2 regions of the Arthrobacter agilis genome follow, and region 1 is predicted to be linked to the other one. Evidence: predicted binding sites of a transcription regulator. Region 1 holds the regulator's gene; the other holds the start of a gene.
The links. The regulator LexA, encoded in region 1, represses DNA repair genes until DNA is damaged. The targets are predictions, from matches to a motif close to TCGAACANNTGTTCGA.

Region 1 (10,118 bases):
CGAAGACCGCGCGCTCGCGCGGCCCGGGCTGGTCCGCGGCCCGGTCCGGGACCCCCAGGAGCCCGGCCATGGCCGCGGCCAGCGCGCGGTCGGCCGTGCCGTCGTCGTCGTCGAAGGCGTGCAGCGGGTTGTCCGACCCGGACAGGTCCCGGCCCGCCCACGGCCGGCCGGCGGAGTCGGCGGTGTTCCCCGCCAGCGCCGCCGCGATGTGCGCGGGGAGCCGGCGTCCGCTCACGCGTCCGAGGCGGGCAGCCCGGCCACGTCCAGTGCCTGGGGCAGCGTGAAGGCGCCGGCATAGAGCGCCTTGCCGACGATCGCGCCCTCGAGGCCGTGCGGGACGAGCTCGCGCAGGGCCGCGATGTCGTCGAGGCTGGAGATGCCGCCCGAGGCCACGACGGGCCGGGTGGTCTTCGCGAGGACCTCCTGGAGCAGGGCGATGTTCGGGCCCTTCAGCGTGCCGTCCTTCGTCACGTCCGTGACGACGTAGCGTGCGCAGCCCGCGTCCTCGAGGCGCTGCAGGACCTCCCACAGATCGCCGCCGTCCTCGGTCCAGCCCCGCGCCGCGAGGGTGGTCCCGCGGACGTCGAGCCCGACGGCGATGGCGTCGCCGTAACGGGCGATGGCCAGCTCGGTCCACTCGGGGTTCTCGAGGGCGGCCGTACCGAGGTTGACCCGGGTGGCGCCGAGCTCCAGTGCCGCGTCGAGCGATGCGTCGTCGCGGATGCCGCCGGAGAGTTCCACCTTGATGTCGAGGTGGCGGACCACGCGCTCGAGCAGGTCCCGGTTGGATCCGCGGCCGAAGGCCGCGTCCAGGTCCACGAGGTGCACCCACTCCGCCCCGTCCTCCTGCCAGGCGAGGGCGGCGTCGAGCGGGTCGCCGTAGCTGGTCTCGCTGCCGGCCTCGCCCTGGACCAGGCGCACGGCCTGGCCGTCGGCGACGTCGACGGCGGGGAGGAGTTCGAGCACGGGTGATTCGGCGAAGGGGGTCATGGTCTGCTTTCGTACGGGCGGCGGAGCTCGGGTGGGTCGGTCGGGGTCGGGCTGCGGCTAGTCGCCGGGGAGGGTGAACAGGTAGGCGGCGACGAGCGCGAGTCCGGCCAGCGCGAGGAAGGCGATCCACACCCAGCGCGGGAACTCCTGGCTGCGCAGCGAGTACGCCCCGCCGATGAGGAGGCCGGCGGCTCCCATGAGCAGGAGACTCACCATCGGCTCACCGCAGTCCCTCGATCCAGTTCCGCAGCAGCTGCGCTCCTGCGTCGCCCGACTTCTCGGGGTGGAACTGGGTGGCGCTGAGCGGGCCGTTCTCGACCGCGGCGATGAAGGGTCCCCCGTGGTGGGACCAGGTGACCTGCGGCGGCTTCATGGCGGGCTGGGTGACGTCGAAGGACCAGTCCTGCACGCCGTAGGAGTGCACGAAGTAGAAGCGCTCGTCACCGATGCCGTCGAACAGGACGGTGCCCTCGGGCGCCTGCACGGTGTTCCAGCCCATGTGCGGCACGACGTCCGCCTTCAGGCGCTCCACGGTGCCGGGCCACTCCCCCATGCCGGGCGTGCGCACACCGTGCTCCACGCCCTCGTCGAAGAGCACCTGCAGTCCCACGCAGATCCCGAGGACGGGCCGGCCACCGGCCACCCGGCGGCCGATCATGCGCAGGGCGTCGACGTCCTTCAGTCCCTTCATCACGGCGGCGAAGGCTCCGACGCCGGGGACGAGGAGCCCGTCGGCGTTGAGTACGTCGTCGGGCTTCGCGCTCAGGACGACGTCGGCCCCCACGTGCTCGAGGGCGCGGACGACGGAGCGGACGTTGCCGGAGCCGTAGTCGAGGACGGTGACGGTGCGGGCGGTCATAGCGCTCCCTTCGTGGAGGGGATGCCCTCGACGCGGGGATCCGGTTCCACAGCTGACCGCAGCGCCCGGGCCAGGGCCTTGAACTGGGCCTCGACGATGTGGTGCGGATCGCGGCCCGCGAGGACCGTGACGTGCAGGCAGATCTGGGCGTGCAGCGCGAGGGCCTCCAGGACGTGGCGGGTGAGTGATCCGGTGAAGTGCCCGCCGATGAGGTGGTACTCCTGGCCGGCGGGTTCCCCTCCGTGGACGAGGAACGGGCGGCCGGAGATGTCGACGACGGCAGTGGCGAGGGCCTCGTCGAGCGGCACGGTCGCCTCGCCGAAGCGGCGGATGCCGGCCTTCGTGCCGAGGGCGATCCGCAGTGCCTCGCCGATCGCGATCGCGGTGTCCTCGACGGTGTGGTGGACGTCGATGTGCGTGTCGCCGGAGGACCTGATGGTGAGGTCGATCAGCGAATGCTTCGACAGGGCCGTGAGCATGTGGTCGTAGAAGGGCACGGTGGTGTCGATCGAGGACACACCGGTGCCGTCGAGGTCGAGTTCGACGAGGACGCTCGACTCGCTCGTGACGCGCTCGATACGTGCCGTTCGGCCGCGGGCGGCATCAACTGTCATTGCATTCCTTCTGTGCGCTGCCCGGTGTCCGGGCACGGATCGAGGTTTGGGGCGTGCTGCTGTGGGGTGGAGGGGTGCGACGCCGGACCGTGCGCGCTCCTCAAGTCTAGGAGACCCGCGCGGGGTGGTCCGGCGGACGGTACCGACGGGCTAGAGCAGCTTCTCCAACGCCGAGAGGAACACCGTGGTCTCGCGTTCTGTTCCCGCGGTGACCCGCAGCGAGCCGGGGATACCGACGTCGCGGATGAGGACCCCTGCCTCCAGGAGCCCCTCCCACACGCGGTGCGGGTCCTCGAGGCCCGAGAAGAACACGAAGTTCGCGTCCGACGGGGCCGGCGAGAGGCCGAGGCCCCGGAGCTCCCGCACGATGCGGTCCCGCTGCACCTTGATGGCCTCGACATTGGACAGGAGGGTGGCCGCGTGCGTGAGGGCCGCGTTGGCCGCCGCCTGGGTGATCGCGGAGAGGTGGTACGGCAGGCGGACCAGCCGGAGCGCGTCGGCGACCTCCGGCGCTGCGGCGAGATACCCGATCCGGGCTCCGGCCAGGGCGAACGCCTTGCTCATCGTGCGGGACACGAGCAGTCGGGGGCGCCCGGGCAGCAGGGTGAGGGCGCTCGGCGTGTCCTTCTGGGCGAACTCCCCGTAGGCCTCGTCGACGATGATGATGGCGCGCGCCGCCTCGCCCGCCTCGTAGGCGGCCTCGATGACGTCGAGTCCCAGCGCCGTGCCCGTGGGGTTGTTCGGCGAGCACAGGAAGACGATGTTCGCGCCGGAGCTGCGCACGGCCCGGGCCGTGGCCTCCGGCGTCATGGCGTAGGAGGCCTCACGGTCCGCCGTGACGTAGCGGGTGCCCGTGCCGCTCGCCAGCAGGGGGTACATGGAGTAGGTCGGCGGGAATCCGATGGCCGTGCGCCCCGGGCCGCCGAAGGCCTGGAGCACCTGCTGCAGGACCTCGTTGGAGCCGTTCGCCGCCCAGAGCTGGTCCGGGGTGAGCCCGTGGCCGAGGTAGTCGGCGAGATTCTTCCGCAGTTCGGTGAATTCACGGTCCGGGTAGCGGTTCAGGCCCTGGGTGGCCGCGGCGACGGCCTCGACGATGGCCGCGTGCACGTCGGCCGGGACACCGTGCGTGTTCTCGTTGACGTTCAGGAGGATCGGGACGTCCAGCTGCGGAGCTCCGTAGGGGTGGAGCCCGACGAGATCGTCACGCAGCGGCAGGTTCGAGAGGGCGTCGACGGAGGAGGGCACCCCATGAGTTTAAGCGATGCCGCCTGCAGCGGCCAATGGCGGGTGTCCGGGTGCGACGATTGCCCCGCCCCGGACGGCGTGCCTAACCGCCGACGGGGACCGCGATGTCCTGCCCCGCCTGGACGACGGAGCTGCGGAGGTCGTTGAGTTCGACCATCTCGGCGACGACGTCCCGCGGGTCGCGGTCCGGCGCGTACCGGAGCGCGAGGTCCCAGAGGGACTCCCCCGCCGCGACGCTGACCTCGACGGCCGCCGCCGGCGCCGGCAGCGACTCGCCGGCCTGGGCCTGCGACGTCAGGAAGGCGCCGAGGAGGATCAGGGCCGCCACGCCCAGTGCGATCGGCAGGCCGACCAGGACGAGACGTCCCCGCCGCGTCAGGCTCAGGGGGCGCTCCGCACTCCGCTGCATGGAGGTACGGGGCTGGGCCGGTCCGGCGGCCTGCGGGATGCCACGGGACGGCCTGGGCACGCGCGGACCGAAGGTAGCGGCGCTGCGTGCGGCCCGCCCTGCGGGGACGGACCGGAGGCGTGCCTCAGGACGGGTGGGGGTCAGCGCCCATAACGCCGTGCTGCCGTGCAGTGCGGGTACTTCAGCCATTGCCAGCCTCTTTCCCTTCGAATAGCCGATCAGGTCTGGACTCCTGTTTCGAACGCGTGTTCTAATTAATCAGAGCTTATTTCTAGCACTGACGGACGACCGTTGTCGAGACTCGGTCGAACACATGTTTGAAAAGCTCCACCGTCTGCCCTAGCGTGATCAGGGCAGGGCATCGACGGCACCCGCCGCTACGGAGCGGCAGGCACGGCGTCGATGTACCTCAGGCAATCACCCGCCACTGACAGAAACGCCCGCCGCGGCCGCGGCGGGCGGCAGGCGGGCACAACGGGATCTGCAGTCCCAGGCGAAAGGCACAACAGTGGCGGAACGAACTCCGGCGGACGGGCAGGAATCGAACACGGTCGAGGGGCCGGCAGGCCCCGTGCCGATCTCGGCGGGCCGTGGCCGTCCCCGCGGCCGCTCCGTGTCGAAGGGACTGACGGCGCGTCAGCTGACGATCCTCGAGACCATCCAGCGCTCCATCGCGGACAAGGGCTACCCGCCGTCGATGCGGGAGATCGGCGACATCGTGGGCCTCGCCAGTCTTTCGAGCGTGACCCACCAGCTGTCGCAGCTCGAGCGTCTCGGCTACCTGCGGCGTGACCCGAAGCGCCCCCGGGCCATGGAGGTCCTGCTGCCGCTCACCCTGCCTCCCGAGGCACCCGTGGACGGATCGCCGGAGCGGAAGCCCTCCGCCGAGCACCGGGTCGCCGTGGACACGGCCCTGGTGCCGCTCGTGGGTCGTATCGCGGCCGGCGGGCCCATCCTCGCCGATCAGGTCGTCGAGGACGTCATGCCCCTCCCCCGGCAGCTCGTGGGCCACGGGGAGCTCTTCATGCTCAGGGTCTCGGGTGATTCGATGGTCGACGCCGCGATCTGCGACGGGGACTGGGTGGTGGTCCGCAAGCAGCAGAGCGCGCAGAACGGCGACATCGTCGCGGCGCTGCTCGACGACGAGGCCACCGTGAAGACGTTCCGCCAGCGCGACGGGCACACCTGGCTCCTGCCCCAGAACACGCGGTACGAGCCCATCCTCGGTGACCACGCGAGCATCATGGGCAAGGTCGTCTCGGTGATGCGCGCCCTGTAGTCGCCGGGCGGACCGCCGCACGACACCGGAAGGGAGCCGCAGTCCAGGACTGCGGCTCCCTTCTCGCGCATCCACCGCGGATCGGTCGGAGGCGGGTCAGCGGGCGGAGAGCCGCTCGAGGATGCCGGTGACCGTGGACCGGTCCGTCGTCGCCCAGAACGGTGGCAGCGCCGCCCGGAGGAAGCCCCCGTAGCGGGCCGTGGCGAGGCGGCTGTCGAGCACCGCGACGACCCCCCGGTCCCCCGCGGACCGGATGAGGCGCCCTGCCCCCTGGGCGAGCCGTACGGCCGCGTGGGTCGCGGAGACGCTCATGAAGCCGTTGCCGCCGTTGCGTGCGACGGCGCGGGTGCGGGCGGTCATGAGGGGATCGTCGGGCCGCGGGAAGGGGATGCGGTCGATGACGACCAAACGGCACGAGGCCCCGGGCACGTCCACGCCCTGCCACAGGGACATCGTGCCGAACAGGCAGGTGTCCGGTTCGGCGGCGAACCGGTCCACGAGGCCGCTGAGCGAGGATTCCCCCTGGCACAGGATCTCGAAGTCCACCTCGGGCCGCAGCGCCTCCGCTGCCTCCTCGGCGGCCCGCCGCGAGGAGAACAGGCCGAGCGCACCCCCGCGGGACGCCTTCAGGAGCGTCAGCAGTTCCTCCAGCTGCGCGGCCGAGGTGCCCCGTTCGGGCTTCGGCAGGTCCTTCGCCACGTACAGGACGCCCTGCCGCGGATAGTCGAACGGGCTGCCGACGTCGACGCCGGTCCACGCGGGCGCGCCCGGTCCGCTGAGGCCGAGGGATCCTGCCACGGGCCCGAACTCCGAGCCGATGGCGAGCGTCGCGGAGGTCAGGATCACCGTGTGGTCCTCGAAGAGTCCCTCCCGCAGGCGTCCCGCGACGGACAGGGGCGCGACGTTGAGCGTCGCGGGTGCGGTCTCGTCCGGCGAGGAGTAGCCGGATCCGGGGGTGAACGTGCTGGGCCGGGACGCCCACACCACCTCCTTGGAGTCCGCCGCCGCGAGGATCCGTTCGGCGAGGTCGAACACCAGGGTGACGCGGGAGCGTGCCACCTGCCGGCCGCCGTCGGCGTCGGCCTCGGACTTGCCGTCCGTCTTCGTGTCGGACAGCGCCGCCCGTGCGGCGTCCCGGACCTGCGCCAGGGACTGCTCGAGGTCATCGGGCAGGCCGCCGGGCAGGAGCCCCGACGGGACGAGTTCGGCCGCCGCCTCGAAGGCGGACGCTGCGGTGTCGAGGGCCGCGGTGCCGATCGACGCGTGGCGGCGGAGCGCCGTCGAGGCCGCACTCACCATGGCGGCGGACAGCTGCCCGGACACCGCGCCCGTGACGCGGTCGTGGAGTTCGTGGGCTTCGTCGATGACGACGACGTCGTACTCGGGCAGCACGGCCAGCCCCTCGAAGGCGCTGATCGCGAGCATCGCGTGGTTGGTGATGATGATGTCGGCGTCCGCCGCGGCGGCACGCGCCTTCTCGCTGAAGCACTGCTGCGCGACGGGACAGCGTGCGGCGCCGAGGCACTCCATGCTGGACACGGACACCTGGCGCCACGCCCGGTCGCTGACGCCGGGCACGAGGTCGTCGCGGTCGCCCGTGGCGGTGTCCTCCGCCCACTCGCGGAGCCTGACCACCTCCCGGCCGAGGGCGGACGCCGGGCCGCCGGCGCCGGGGGCCGGGGAGGGATGGGGTGCTGCGTCCTCGCCGAGGCTGAAGAGCGCGTCCGGGGCGTCCTCCTCGGGGAAGCCGCCGCCGGTCTTGTGGAGGCAGACGTAGTTCGAGCGCCCCTTGAGCAGCGCGACGTCCACCGGGCGCGCGAGGGCGGGCCGCACGGCGTCGAGCAGGCGCGGCAGATCCCGGCCCACGATCTGCGCCTGCAGGGCGAGCGTCGCGGTGGAGACCACCGACGGGCGGTCGCTGTCCATGGCGTGCGCGATCAGGGGTACCAGGTACGCCAGCGACTTCCCGGTGCCGGTGCCGGCCTGGACCAGCAGATGGTCGCCGGACCGGATGGCCTCGCTGACCTGCCGGACCATCTCGTGCTGGCCGGCGCGCATCTCCCCGCCCATCGCCCCGACGGCGGCATCGAGCAGCTCGAGCGCCTGCCGGGTCCCGGCGGTGGGGCGCGCCGGATCCGGCGCCGCGACGGCGGCGCCGGTCCGCATACTGTCACTCATGCCGCAGGTACGGCTCCAGGTCCGCTGCCAGGCCCTCGCGGACCATCACGTCGAGGCGTGTCCCCTCGTCGACGTGTTCCATGCCGAGGATCTCCACGTCCTCCTCGTGCAGGCGGCTGAGCACCTCGCCCCGCTCGTAGGGGACGAGGAGGTCCATCTTCACCCCGGGGCGCGGGATGCTCGTGCTGATGAGCTGCCGGAGCTCGGTGATCCCGGCTCCCGTGCGGGCGGAGACGACGACGGAGCGCGGTTCGCGCTGCCGCAGCCGCTCGATCACGAACGGGTCGGCGGCGTCCGCCTTGTTGAACACGACGATCTCGGGCACCTTGCGGGCGTCGATCTCGGTCAGGACGGCGCGGACGGCGGCGATCTGGCCCTCCGGGTCCGGGTGCGATGCGTCGACGACGTGCAGGATCAGGTCGGCGTCGGCAACCTCTTCCAGGGTCGAGCGGAACGCCTCGACCAGCTGGGTGGGCAACGACCGGACGAATCCGACGGTGTCGGCCAGCGTGTACCCGATGCCGTCCGGGGTCTCCGCCTTCCGCACGGTGGGATCCAGGGTGGCGAACAGGGCGTTCTGCACGAGCACACCGGCGTCGGTGAGGCGGTTCAGCAGGGACGACTTGCCGGCGTTGGTGTACCCGGCGATCGCGACGGAGGGTACCTGGTTCCGCCGGCGGTTGGCCCGCTTGGTCTCGCGCGCGGGCTTCATGCCGGCGATCTCCCGGCGCAGCTTTGCCATCCGGGTGCGGATCTTGCGGCGGTCGAGTTCGATCTTCGTCTCGCCGGGACCGCGGGAGCCCATGCCGGCGCTCGCGCTGCCGACCTGCCCACCGGCCTGGCGGGACATCGACTCGCCCCAGCCGCGCAGGCGCGGCAGCAGGTACTCGAGCTGCGCGAGTTCCACCTGCGCCTTGCCCTCGCGGCTCTTGGCGTGCTGGGCGAAGATGTCGAGGATCAGGGCGGTGCGGTCGATGACCTTCACCTTGACGATGTCCTCGAGCCCTCGGCGCTGCGACGGGGACAGCTCGCTGTCGACGATCACCGTGTCGGCTCCGGTCGCCTGGACGATGTCCTTCAGCTCCTGGGCCTTGCCCGAGCCGAGGAAGGTGCCGGGGTCCGGCTTCAGGCGGCGCTGGACGATGCCGTCAAGCACCTCCGAGCCGGCCGTCTCGGCGAGTGCTGCCAGTTCCTGCAGGGAGTTCTCGGCGTCCTGCGCTGTTCCTTCGCTCCACAGTCCGGCGAGGACGACCCGCTCCAGCCTCAGCTGCCGGTACTCGACCTCGGTGACGTCCTCGAGTTCGGTCGAGAGACCGGCGACGCGGCGCAGCGCACGGCGCTCGGCCAGGTCCTCCTGGTCGCCGTCGGCGTCCGACAGCTCGTCGTCGCCGGAAAGGGCGAGGGCCCGGGAGCGCCAGGACGTCTCGATGGGCGCTCTGGTCGTCTCCGGTTTCTTCCCGCTTCTCGCCTTCGCCGCGGCCGCTTCGTCGCTGGCCAGGATCCGGTCGATAACGGCTTGGATCTCCTCGGGGCCCATGTCGGCTCCGGTGGAATGTCCGTGATTCTCGGTCATGATCTCCCTAGGTGGATGTCCTCCAATGTTACGGCCGCACTGCGAGCCGTTCCATCGGATTCTCCCCCGGCGAAAACCTGGTGCACCGGTACCGGGCGACCACCGGTGGGGACGGCCAGGGGCGTGCCACTAGGCTTTCCCCATGGATTCACAGCAGGAGCCGCAGCACTATTTCAGCGCCCAGCCGGCAGGGCCGGACACGCGCAGGCCACTGGCCGTCGTCCTGGCAGGCGCGCGCCGCGATCTCGTGACGTCATCGGGCCTCTTCAGCCCCGACGGCGTGGACAAGGGCACCGCGATCCTGCTGGACACCGTGCCGGACCCCGAGGGGCCGCGCCTGCTGGACATCGGCTGCGGCTGGGGCCCGATCGCGCTCACGATGGCGCTCAAGGCGCCCGGCGCCGAGGTCCACGCCGTCGACGTCAACGAGCGGTGCGTCGCGCTGACCGCGGAGAACGCCCGGCGGCTGGGACTCGGCAACGTCACGGCCACGACGCCCGACGGCGTCGACCCCGACCTCGAGTTCTCCACGATCTGGTCGAACCCGCCGATCCGGATCGGGAAGCAGGAACTGCATGCGCTGCTGCTCCGCTGGCTCCCGCGCCTCGCCCCCGGCGGGAGCGCGTGGCTCGTCGTGCAGAAGAACCTCGGCGCGGACTCCCTGCAGCGCTGGCTCGCCGGGGAGCTGCCGGCAGGGTTCAGCGTGCGGCGCGCCGAGACGTCGAAGTCGTTCCGCGTCCTCGAGGTGTGCCGCCCGGAGTGACACCGGCGGCGGGCGACGGGACGCGCTGACGGGTCGGTGGCGGGTCAGCCGGCGGGTAGCAGGGTGCCGTCCGCCACGAGGACGGCGGGCCCGCTGAGCTGGACGTGCTCCCGGTTGTCCGGGCCGTCGAAGAAGGTCACGCCGACGACTCCGCCGGGTACCGCCACGAGCCACTGCGCGGGTGCGCCCTCGCCGGCCCAGAAGCGTG
Region 2 (10,118 bases), 570 kb from region 1:
GAGCCGCCGAGAAGTGCGAGAAGCCTACGTGCTCTCGACGTGGCTCGAGGACTGGCCGCTGGACCTCGTAGCCCGGATCCAGACTCAGGACGGCATCATCCGTACCTGGGGTGATGGATTCGGCTACGCGCTCGTTGCTGCCGGACAAGCGGATGCGTTGCTCGACTTCACGGTCTCGCCCTTCGACGTGGCTCCGATGCCGGTCATCATGAAAGAGGCCGGGGGGATCTTCACCGACTTCGACGGCCTCGATTCGATCTACTCCGGAGTAGGTCTGGCCTCAGCCACGCGCGAGCTGCATGATGCCCTGCTGCGGGGTATCGCGGAGTCTGTCGGTTCACCAGCGTAGGACGTCAGGGATTAACACGCCTGCTGTGCACCGCCATCACGAGCTGCTCTGCGACAGATCATCGGCGAGGCGGAGCAGGTCGGCACCCAGCTGGCGGGCACGATCGGCGACGGCTCAAGCTTCAACAGTCGAAGCAGCTCTCCATCGCCCGGCACCGCCCGGATCTGTCGCTTACCGGAGGTGATCTGCACTCACGCCGCGCGGAGAGTGGCAAGTCGCTCATCGGCTCGAACTACGGCTCGACCGTGCCCTGACCGGATGTCCTGCGTCTGGCTGCGCTGTACCTCGCGGGGCGGCTGCCCGTGGACCGGCTCATCTCGCACCGGATGGGCCTCGACGAGGTGAACGAGGCGTTCGACGCGATGCGCCGGGGCGGGCGTGCCCGGAGCGTCATCGTGTTTTAGAGGACGACGACGGCGGCTGGTGTGGCTGGGGCGGCCGTCGGTGAGTACAGCAGTGGGGCGCTCGCAGCAGATCGTCCACGTTCGGCGTTACGAAGCTGCTCGTGGACGGCTTCCTCCACCTGCCAGTACGTATTTCTTCGGGGACTCCGGTCCGGGTCGAGGTATCCCGGCGGGCTGAACCAGGGGATGCCGTGCTTCGATTCGACGTTCCAGTCCCCCTCGTGGATCACGTGATGATGACGCGAGCACAGGAGGACGCCCTGGCTGATACTCGTTGTTCCACCTTTGGCCCAGGGCGTTATGTGGTGGGCCTCGCACCAGGGTGCCGGAATCGAGCAGTCGGGGAAGGCGCAGCCCTTGTCCCTCGCAACGAGTCCGCGGCGCAGATGCGCGGGGAAGAGGCGTTGTGCCCGCCCGAGGTCGAGGATCTGACCCTGTCCGCCGAGGACCATCGGAATGATGTCTGCATCACAGGCCAGCCTGCGGATGCATCGTGCGCTCATCTGCTGCCCGAACACAGCGTGCCCGGCACGTCCCATCTCGCCCACGAGGTCGGAATAGCTGATTGTCACCATGACCTGGGGCCGATGTCCGCCTGCTGCGGGAAGCCTGTCGGTCGACAAAGCGATCCTGCAGGCGGCAACCAGTCCGTCGAGGAGGCTCTGTGGTCGTGTCGGCCGGTCTGTATCACCCGCGCTGACGTCAGCCACATCGGCGTCGTCCCTCTCGCTCTGGCGCCCGCCCGTGGAGCATCCACCGGCATCACCCGTTTCGTTCTCGCCATTCATCCCGTCGGCTCGGTCTCGATCGCCGGCCGGATCCTCGTTGTTCTGAAGGGTGGCCGCTTTTGCCCTCGGGTTCGTCGCAGTGTTCATGACGGTGACCAGATGCTCGAACTGCTCGTCGGTGGCGCCGATCTCCAGGAAATGCAGACCGTTGCGCCTGCCCCTGAGGAAGACACCCTGTCGTGCCTTGAGGACCTTCTCGGTGGGTTCCTGCCCGTCCTGGTTGAGCACGCCCTCCCACCGTCGTGCCAGGACGCGCAGGAGATCCTCGTCCGATTCGACTGCCTGCCGCGTGAGGTGGTGCTCCATCGAATCGAGTTGCACCGGCGTTGCAAAGGACCGCACTCGTTGCACTGCATCATGAATGATCGATACAGCGCGTCCGCTGACCACGCCTGCGCTCGCTGCAGCACCGAGGGCGCTCATCGGCGCCGGAGTGGCAGAACCGAATGCGGTGGTCTCGGGCAGAAGGCTTGCCGCGAGCCTCAGCCGGCGATTCGCTTCGCTGTGGCTGATGCCGAGTCTGCCTCGCAGAAAGTCAGCACATGTCTTGAACTCCGGGAGGAACCTGTCATTGTTCCGCTGTTCGGCACCTGCTGACCTACTCCCGCAGGCACCCCCGGAGACGTCGTCCTGCACTGTCGACAGGCTTTGCTGCGCCCGCACGAGGAGGGAGTCGGAAGCCTCCTGCTCCCCGGTGCCGGCGACGCCGTGGTCCTGAACAGCTCGAGCGGCAACGATCTGGAGATGATCGATGATCTTCGAGAGGTCCTCGATGTCCTCGAGCGCTCGCACCACGTCATGCTTGCTGAGGAGAAGGTGACGCTCGGTCAGCTCCTGCGCGAAAGCGAGCAGTTCCGACCGCATCGATTCCAGGGGGCTACCCGTTCCCTGGGGGTGCGCGAGCGGTGCGATGTCCATGCCTCATTTTATCGAACACCCGTACTATTACTGAGGGCGCGGACTCATTGTGGAGGAGAAGTCGAGCACTGTTCCTCCACAGCCGTCGGCTGTCGTCGCCGATCGCGCCATCGACTCGTTGTACCGGAGACAATCGCCCAGCCGTGGCGCCATCAGACAGATCGGGCTCGTACAGTCCGGGATGAGCGCGCTACACAACTGCTGGTCAGCGACCGCTGGTATGCGCTGACCGACCATTCGCGAGGGGACACACCCCCGGCACGCGGACGTGCGGGTGCATGGCCGACGGCTCTGCAGTAGGCAAAGCCGGGCCGACGATCAGCGGTCAGCGCTCGAGAGACCGTCCGCGAAGCGCAGGAGCTCTGCGCCCAGTTGGCGGGCCCGGTCCGCAATCGTGTCAGGGTTGTCGGACGCGAGAGACGACGTCGGGCCGGCCAGCCCGCGGGGCGCCGACGGCTCCTGCTGGATGTCGATGTCGAACACCACATGGTCCGGATGGTGCCAGGTCGAGAAGACCTCCACGGGCCGCCCGTCCTGGTCGAAGCTCGTGCCCTCCAGCAGGAGCACGGGCGACGACGCCTCCAGCTGCAGCAGCCGCAACAGGTCCTCGTCGCCCGGGACGGCCCGGATCTGCCGCCTGCCGGACGTGATCCGCACCCCGAACTTCTCGCCGAGGGTCGCGTGCAGCGACGCGTCCCGGAGCTCCTCCGCCGTCAGGTCGGAGAAGGTAGGCGCCGGGAGCCAGGTATGGATGACGGCGATAGGCACGCCGTCGGCCGTGCGCAGCCGCTCGAGCGCCAGGACCTGATCGCTGCCGAGGACGGCCGTCGACGCATCGGCATCCTGCAGCGTCAGCGAGAGCACCTCCGTACCGACGGTCGCCCCGGTGCTGCCTAGCTGCGCCGACAACCCGGACGTGCGGTGCACCAGCCGGTGGTGCTCACGGCGTGGGGCCACGGTACTGCCGCGCCCGCGGCCCCGCTCGATCAGCCCTTCATCGGTCAGCGCGCCCAGGGCCTGACGCACCACGGACCGGGACACCCCGTACCGCACCTGCAGCTGTGCCTCGCTGGGCAGCGAGGTGCCCGGCGGTAGCGAATGGTTCAGGATCTGCGCCCGCAGATGCCCGCGTAGCTGCAGGTGCAGCGGTTCGCTGCTCCCGGCATCCAGCGGCCGCTCCGAGGCATCAGGGGTGTCTGGTCCGGTCATGATGAGCTGCTCCGGTTCACGATGCTGGTCGGGGGACTACGTATAAGCGCCGTCGGAGGGCGACGAGCGGTCGTCGTCGTTCTCCTCGAGGACCTTGCCGTCATGGACCCGCTTGAGCTCGATGCCCTCGAGGTAGCTGGGCACAGGAGGGTCGAGGTCTTCGTCGCTTGTCATGATTCCGATCCTAGGTGGCCGAGCCCCTAGTTCTTCTGCGCAGTCCGCCAGACGACATCCCAGCCCGGTGCCAGCTGCGCGGCCCGACGCATCGACAGCACGAGGCTTGCCTCGCGGGCGATGCCCTGGCCGGCGATATCGAACGCCGTGCCGTGGTCCACGGAGACGCGAACGACGGGCAGGCCGACGGTGATGTTCACGCCGTCGTCGCCGTAGACCGCCTTGAAGGGTGCGTGGCCCTGGTCGTGATAGCAGGCGATGACCATGTTCCACTTGCCCTTGACCGCGGCGGGGATGAGCGCGTCCGCCGGGACGGGCCCGTGCACGTTGATGCCCTTCTCGCGGGCTGCAGCGACGGCGGGGGCCAGGATGTCCGCGTCCTCGTCGCCGAACAGACGGTTCTCGCCTGCGTGTGGGTTGAGCCCGGCGAGGCCGATCGGCTCGTCCGGGTTGCCGAGGGCCTTCGTGAACGCACTGACGAGCTCGATGACGTTGCCGGTGCGCTCCGGCGTGACGTCCTCGATCGCCTGCCGCAGGGAGACGTGGGTGGTGAGGTGGAAGAAGTAGAGGTCGCCCGCGGACAGGACGAGGCTGAAGTTCTCCACCCCGAACTCGTGAGCGAGAAGCTCCGTGTGGCCGGGCCACTTGTGACCGCCGGCGTGCATCGCGGCCTTGTTCAGCGGCGCGGTGACGATGCCCTGGACCTTGCCTTCACGGGCCAGGCGGCAGGCCTCGACGACGAAGCGGTAGGAGCCGTCGCCTGCGGCGGGGCTGAGCTCGCCCAGCTTCACGTCGGCCAGCGACGGCCCGGTCTGCAGGAGCTCGATGATGCCGGGCTCGTTCGTCGCGTCCTCGATGGAGGACAGCACGCGGACCTTGTCCGGGTCGCCGCCCACGTTGGACACGCCCTGGCGCATGGCGGCCTCGTCGCCGATAACGACCGGCACGCATTCCTGCCGGATGTCGTCGTGCCCGAGCAGTGATTTCGCGGTGATCTCCGGCCCGATGCCGGCGACGTCGCCGAGGGTGACGGCGAGGGTGGGGATGCTCATGAGGATGCCTCCGTTGACTGGGCGAGGATGGTGAGGGTTCGGGTGAGTTCGGTGACGGTGTCGAGCAGGGCGGTGACCGGCCCGAAGCCGCCGGCCTTCGTGACGACAATCTTCCCAGCCGCGGTGCCGCCTTCGACGACGCCGACCGGGATACCCTCCTGGATGGCACCGGTGATACGCAGCGCCTGGGCGCGTGTGGCGTCGAGGACCGCGCGGGCTCCGTCGCCGCCGACGAGTACCAGGGCTCCGACGGACGTGCGGGCCAGGGTCTGCTGCACCACCGAGGCGAGACTGCGGGCGATGGCGGCACCGCTGAGGGTCACGGACCCGCCGACCGCCTCGGGGGAGGTGATGACGACGACCCGCGGGAGGGACTCCGGGAGGTCGAGTTCTGCTGAGGCCCACTGCGCGAGCCGGTTCGGCTGGTCGAGCAGTGACTCGTCGGGCTGCAGGATGCGGAGGTCGGACGGGTCCACGTGGTCGCGCAGGTGATCGGTCTGGGCGCGGGCGACGTCGTGCAGCGAACTGACGACGACGACGATGCGCTGCCCCTGCGCGGCGGGTGCCGGTTCGGGTGGAGTCAGCACGGTGGCATCATCGGCCCACGCCGTTGCCAGTGCGGCGGCGAGGCCGGCCGACCCGGCGGGGATCGCCGTCGGGCCGGCGACGACGAGCGCGGCCGCGAGGGTGAGGAGGTCGCTATCGGACGCCGCGTTGACGATGACGACACCGTCACCCGCCGCTTCGCGCAGCGCCTGGGCGTCTGCCTCGGGTGAGCCACTGAGGCTGATCGTCGTCGTGCCCGGCATGAGCTGCGAGAACTCGCTTGTCGGGACCGGGGTTACCGGATCCCGGCCCGCGGGGGAGTCCTCCACGGGTCCGCCGTTGACGCGCAGCAGGCCGTTCTCGATGGTCCGGCCCATCGCCGGGTAGGCCGGGCACACGACGGCGAAGCAGCCGGGGTGTTGCTCCTGCCAGGCGTCCATGGAACCGGCGATCTGTGCCGGGACGCTGCCGCGCATGGTGGAGTCGATCTTCAGGTACAGGCTGTTCGCCCCCGCGGCGATCAGGTTCCTGATGGCGCTCGCCGTGGCCTGACGGGCAGCTGCAGGATCCATAGCGCGGGCGTCGGTGTTGACGGCCAGGGCGCTGCCGGGCTCCACCGAGTCCGGGAGCAGTTCGCCCAGCAGCAGCCGGGAGGGCCAGCCGGTGCGGGAGAACTGGACCACGGAGTCGGTGGCGCCGGTGACGTCGTCGGCCGCGATGCCGACGATGGGTGCGGAAGGTGTCACGGCCGGTCGTCGCCCTGCGTTCGACGGGGACGGTCGGTCGGGGCCGACGGGTCGCCCGCGGGTGGGAGCTCGGAGGCGGACGTCGGGGTCACTGCAACGGCGTCGTCCGTGTCCAGCCCGCCCTGGCGTTTGAGCACCCAGGTGGCGAGGAGCGGGGCGAAGATCGCCGTGACCAGGACCGCCGAGGCGACCTGCGCCGTCGCGACTTCCACGAACGGGGAGAAGGTCGGGTCAGCCGCGGCGACGATGGCCGGCGTGGCGATCGAGTTGCCCGCCGTCGTCGCCGAGGCGATGCCGATACCGGACTTGATGCCGCGGCGGAGGACGAACCGGTAGCCGATGTAGACGAGGGTGCCGGTGATAAGGGTAGCGGCGAGGCCGACGAAGATGCCGCTGATGCCGCCGGTGATGACGTTGCGGAGGTCGATGCCGGTGCCGAGGGCGAACGCGAAGAACGGGATGACGATGTTCGGAACCGGCCGCATGACCTCGGTCCATTTGGCGTCGAGGTTACCGACGATGAAGCCAAGGATCAGAGGGATGACGGCGGCGAGGAGGGTAAGGAACGGGATGTTGCCGAGGCCCGAGATGCCGAGGAAGAGCAGGGTGAAGAAGGGGCCGTCGTTGATGGCCGAGGCCATGTAGGCGCCGCGGTCGCGGTAGTCGCCGTAGCGGCCGGTGAAGGCGAGCCAGAGGCCGCCGTTGCTGTTGTCGAAGCTGGCCAGCAGGGCGAGGATCGAGATCCCGAGGATGCCCTCGACGCCGACGACCAGGCCGAGGGTGGCCACGAGGGCGGCGGGGATGATCGTCTTGAACAGCAGGACGACGCCGGTGGTCGCGAGGACGGGGCCCGAAGCCTTCGCGGTGATCTGCATGCCGGTGGCGAAGATCAGGACGGCGATCAGCGGCAGGGCCGAGTCGGCGAAGAGGGCGGTGGTGAAGCTGCCGAGTTCGAGGAAGCCGGGGGCGAACGTCCCGACGATCGAGCCGAGGATCAGGGGGATCAGCATGAGTCCGCCGGGGATGCGGTTCATGCCGTCGAACAGGGGGATGCGGGACTTCGGAAGCGATTCGGCTGCCATGGCGAATCTTCTCTCTGTACGGGAGGTCTCTGTGCGGACGGAGGAGTGCGTACAACTAGTACGGACACGATGTACCTACTGTAGGCCGCGTGGGGCACGTCACACAAGAAGCGGCCGCGAGGAGTCATCCGTTCGCTCGGCAGTGCAGAAGACTTTGTAGTCTTCGCTGCCGTGGCACACGTCCACCTGATCTGACGGGAACCGATGATGAGCACCACCTTGAACGGCGACCGCGGGTGCCGCGTCGCCCGCGCCGAGCAGTGACCCCGTCGACGACCGCCGCGTCGGCACTGGTGGTCATCCCCGCGTTCGGTTCGCCGGAGCTGACCGATGCGGTGGTGCGTGACCTGTGCCGCGACGGGAGCGACCTCGACCCGGCCCTGCGCATCGTGGTGGTCGACAACGCCGGTGACTACGTGCTGCCCGAGGGGCACATCGAGGTCCACCGGCCGGGGCGCAACCTGCGGTGGATCGGCGCCGCCAACTGGGCTCTGCAGACGGCGTCGCGCGATGGCCATGCGGTCTGCGTGGTACTGAACAACGACATCCGGCTGTCGCCCGGATTCCTCAACGGATTGCTCGCACCCTTCTCGACAGCGGACGACATCGCGCTCGCGGCGGCCTGTTACGACGATTTCTGGCTCCACCAGCGGGCCTCTGCGATCCCGGGTACCGCTGCGGAGTACGTCCCGCGCGACGTGCTGCGCGACGTCGACTTCTGCGACGGCACCGCCCTAGCGTTCGCGGTGCCCCCCGTCGTCGACCTGGGAGGTCTGGACGAGATCACCTTCCCGCGGCACGGCTACGGCGCGGACATCGACCTCGCGATGCGCGTGCGGGCGGCCGGCCTGCGGTGCGTCGTCACGGAGGGCGCCTACGTCTCGCACCTGCGGCGGCAGACGATGAACCGGACCGGTCAGAGCTCCGAGGGCAACCGGGCGGAGATCCTCCACGGACTGGACGCTAAGTGGGGCGACGGGTGGCGGGCGGACGTCGGGCTCGGCCCGGACTCGTTCCCCGCCCACAACACCGGGAGCGGGGCGTCGTGGTACCTGACGGCTCCGGCATGGTGAGCCGTCCCGGACGGTCCCCGGGGCGGATCGTCTACGCGGGTTTCGCCACCCGCCACCACAGCGGCGGCGTGCATGTGATGACCCAGCACGTCCGGCTGCTGCGTGAGCTCGGCCACGAGGCCTGGTTGTGGCTGCCCGACGCGGACGACCGCACCGACTGGATCGCCGACGACGTGCCGATGGTGTTCGGCGCCACCTCTGCTATTGGCGCCGACGACCTCCTGGTGTTGCCGGAGACACCGACCGTTCACGGCCGCGATCCGGCACCCGGAGCGCGCAAGGTCATCTTCAACCAGAACCACTTCTACACCTTCGCGGCCGGCGACCCCGGCGAGGATTTCCCCGGGTGGACGCCGGCGCCCGCGCTCTGGGTGGTGTCCGAGGAGAGCCGCGGCGTGCTGTCCGCCGCGCTGCCCGGCCTGCCGGTGAGCGTGGTGCCCAACCCGGTCGACGGCGAGCTGTTCGCCCCAGGCCCCGCCGGACAGCTCCGGGTGAGCTGGTTTCCCAAGAAGCGGCCGCGGGAGGCCTCACTGCTGAAGCGGCTGCTGGCCGACGAGCCACGGCTCTCGGGGGTGGAGCTGGTGGAACTGGTCCAGGCCCCGCGGGCGGAGGTGGCCGCCACCCTGGCGGGCTCGGCCGTCTTCGTCGCCCTCGGGCACACCGAGAGCTACGGCCTGCCGGTCGCCGAGGCGCTGGCCTCGGGCTGTCTCGTGGTCGGGTACGACGGCGGTGGCGGGCACGAGCTGTTCGAGGCACCCGGCGCGTGGCGGGTCCCGGACCAGCGACCGCTGCTGATCCGCGACCAGGTGGCGGACCTGATCCAGGACCTCGACGCCCTGGCACCGGTCCGTGCGGCGAACCGCCGCTGGGTGCTCGACCGCTATCCGTTCGCCCGGACCGGAGCGGCGCTGCAGGAGGCGGTCGCGGCCGCACGGGCCCGGCCCGGCGCTGACGCCGTGGCCGTGCATCCGGTCGCCTGGCTCGACACCCTCGGCCCGCACTTCACAGCGTATGCGTGAGGATTCAGTGGGCGTCCTTCACCACGTTGACGAGGTCCTCGCCGGCCACGTAGCGGCGCACCTGTGCGTTGACCAGCGCGAAGGCTCGTGGGCCGGACTGCGCGATCGAGCCGGCGGCGTGCGGGGTGATGATCAGGTTCGGCGCGTTCCACAGCGGGTGATCGGCAGGCAGGGGCTCCGGCTCCATCACGTCCAGGGCGGCGCGCAGCCGCCCGGACGTCAGTTCCGCGAGCAGTGCCGAGGTGTCGACGACCTTGCCGCGCGCCACGTTGACCAGCAGGGCGCCGTCGGGCATCCGGGAGAGGAACTCTGCGTCGACGAGCCCGGTCGTGTCCGACGTGAGCGGAACGGTCAGCACCACCACGTCGGCCTCGGGCAGCAGGCCCGGCAGCTCCGACGTCGCGTGGATGCCGTCCCGTGCCGTGTGCGCCACGAGCACGGGAACGGCGTCGAAGCTCCGCAGGCGGCGCGCGGTCTGCTCGCCGAGGTCACCGGCGCCGATGATCAGGACGCGCTTGTCGCGCAGGTCGTCGGCCTCCATCGGGTCCCACCGGCCCTGTCGCTGCGCTTCACCGAAGTGGGGCAGCCGACGCAGCGTGGCCAGGACGACGGCCAGGACCAGTTCGGCGACGGCCGAGCCGTGCACCCCACGCGCGCTGCACAGGGTCACGCCGTCCGGGACGTGCTCGAGGATGTCCTCCACGCCGGCACTCGTCAGCTGGGTGACCTCGAGCTTCGGCATGGCCGCGAACTTCCCG

Region 2: the regulator LexA is predicted to act here: its motif matches at 2,471-2,486, upstream of QFZ50_RS01155 (HNH endonuclease signature motif containing protein).

The regions. Positions count from the first base shown of each region.
Region 1 covers NZ_JAUSXO010000001.1:816,401-826,518, reverse strand. The annotation lists gene QFZ50_RS03640 (SseB family protein) at 1-235, opposite strand, end outside; gene priA (bifunctional 1-(5-phosphoribosyl)-5-((5-phosphoribosylamino)methylideneamino)imidazole-4-carboxamide isomerase/phosphoribosylanthranilate isomerase PriA) at 232-990, opposite strand; gene QFZ50_RS03630 (hypothetical protein) at 1,048-1,206, opposite strand; gene hisH (imidazole glycerol phosphate synthase subunit HisH) at 1,211-1,849, opposite strand; gene hisB (imidazoleglycerol-phosphate dehydratase HisB) at 1,846-2,463, opposite strand; gene QFZ50_RS03615 (histidinol-phosphate transaminase) at 2,614-3,708, opposite strand; gene QFZ50_RS03610 (LysM peptidoglycan-binding domain-containing protein) at 3,791-4,306, opposite strand; gene lexA (transcriptional repressor LexA) at 4,689-5,396, shown strand; gene QFZ50_RS03600 (ATP-dependent DNA helicase) at 5,493-7,574, opposite strand; gene hflX (GTPase HflX) at 7,567-9,147, opposite strand; gene QFZ50_RS03590 (class I SAM-dependent methyltransferase) at 9,290-9,910, shown strand; gene dapF (diaminopimelate epimerase) at 9,955-10,118, opposite strand, start outside.
Region 2 covers NZ_JAUSXO010000001.1:243,810-253,927, forward strand. The annotation lists gene QFZ50_RS01150 (inositol monophosphatase family protein) at 1-349, shown strand, start outside; gene QFZ50_RS01155 (HNH endonuclease signature motif containing protein) at 750-2,459, opposite strand; gene QFZ50_RS01160 (GntR family transcriptional regulator) at 2,778-3,668, opposite strand; gene QFZ50_RS01165 (hypothetical protein) at 3,705-3,842, opposite strand; gene pdxA (4-hydroxythreonine-4-phosphate dehydrogenase PdxA) at 3,869-4,894, opposite strand; gene QFZ50_RS01175 (four-carbon acid sugar kinase family protein) at 4,891-6,186, opposite strand; gene QFZ50_RS01180 (2-keto-3-deoxygluconate permease) at 6,183-7,268, opposite strand; gene QFZ50_RS01185 (glycosyltransferase) at 7,529-8,341, shown strand; gene QFZ50_RS01190 (glycosyltransferase) at 8,335-9,360, shown strand; gene QFZ50_RS01195 (2-hydroxyacid dehydrogenase) at 9,365-10,118, opposite strand, start outside.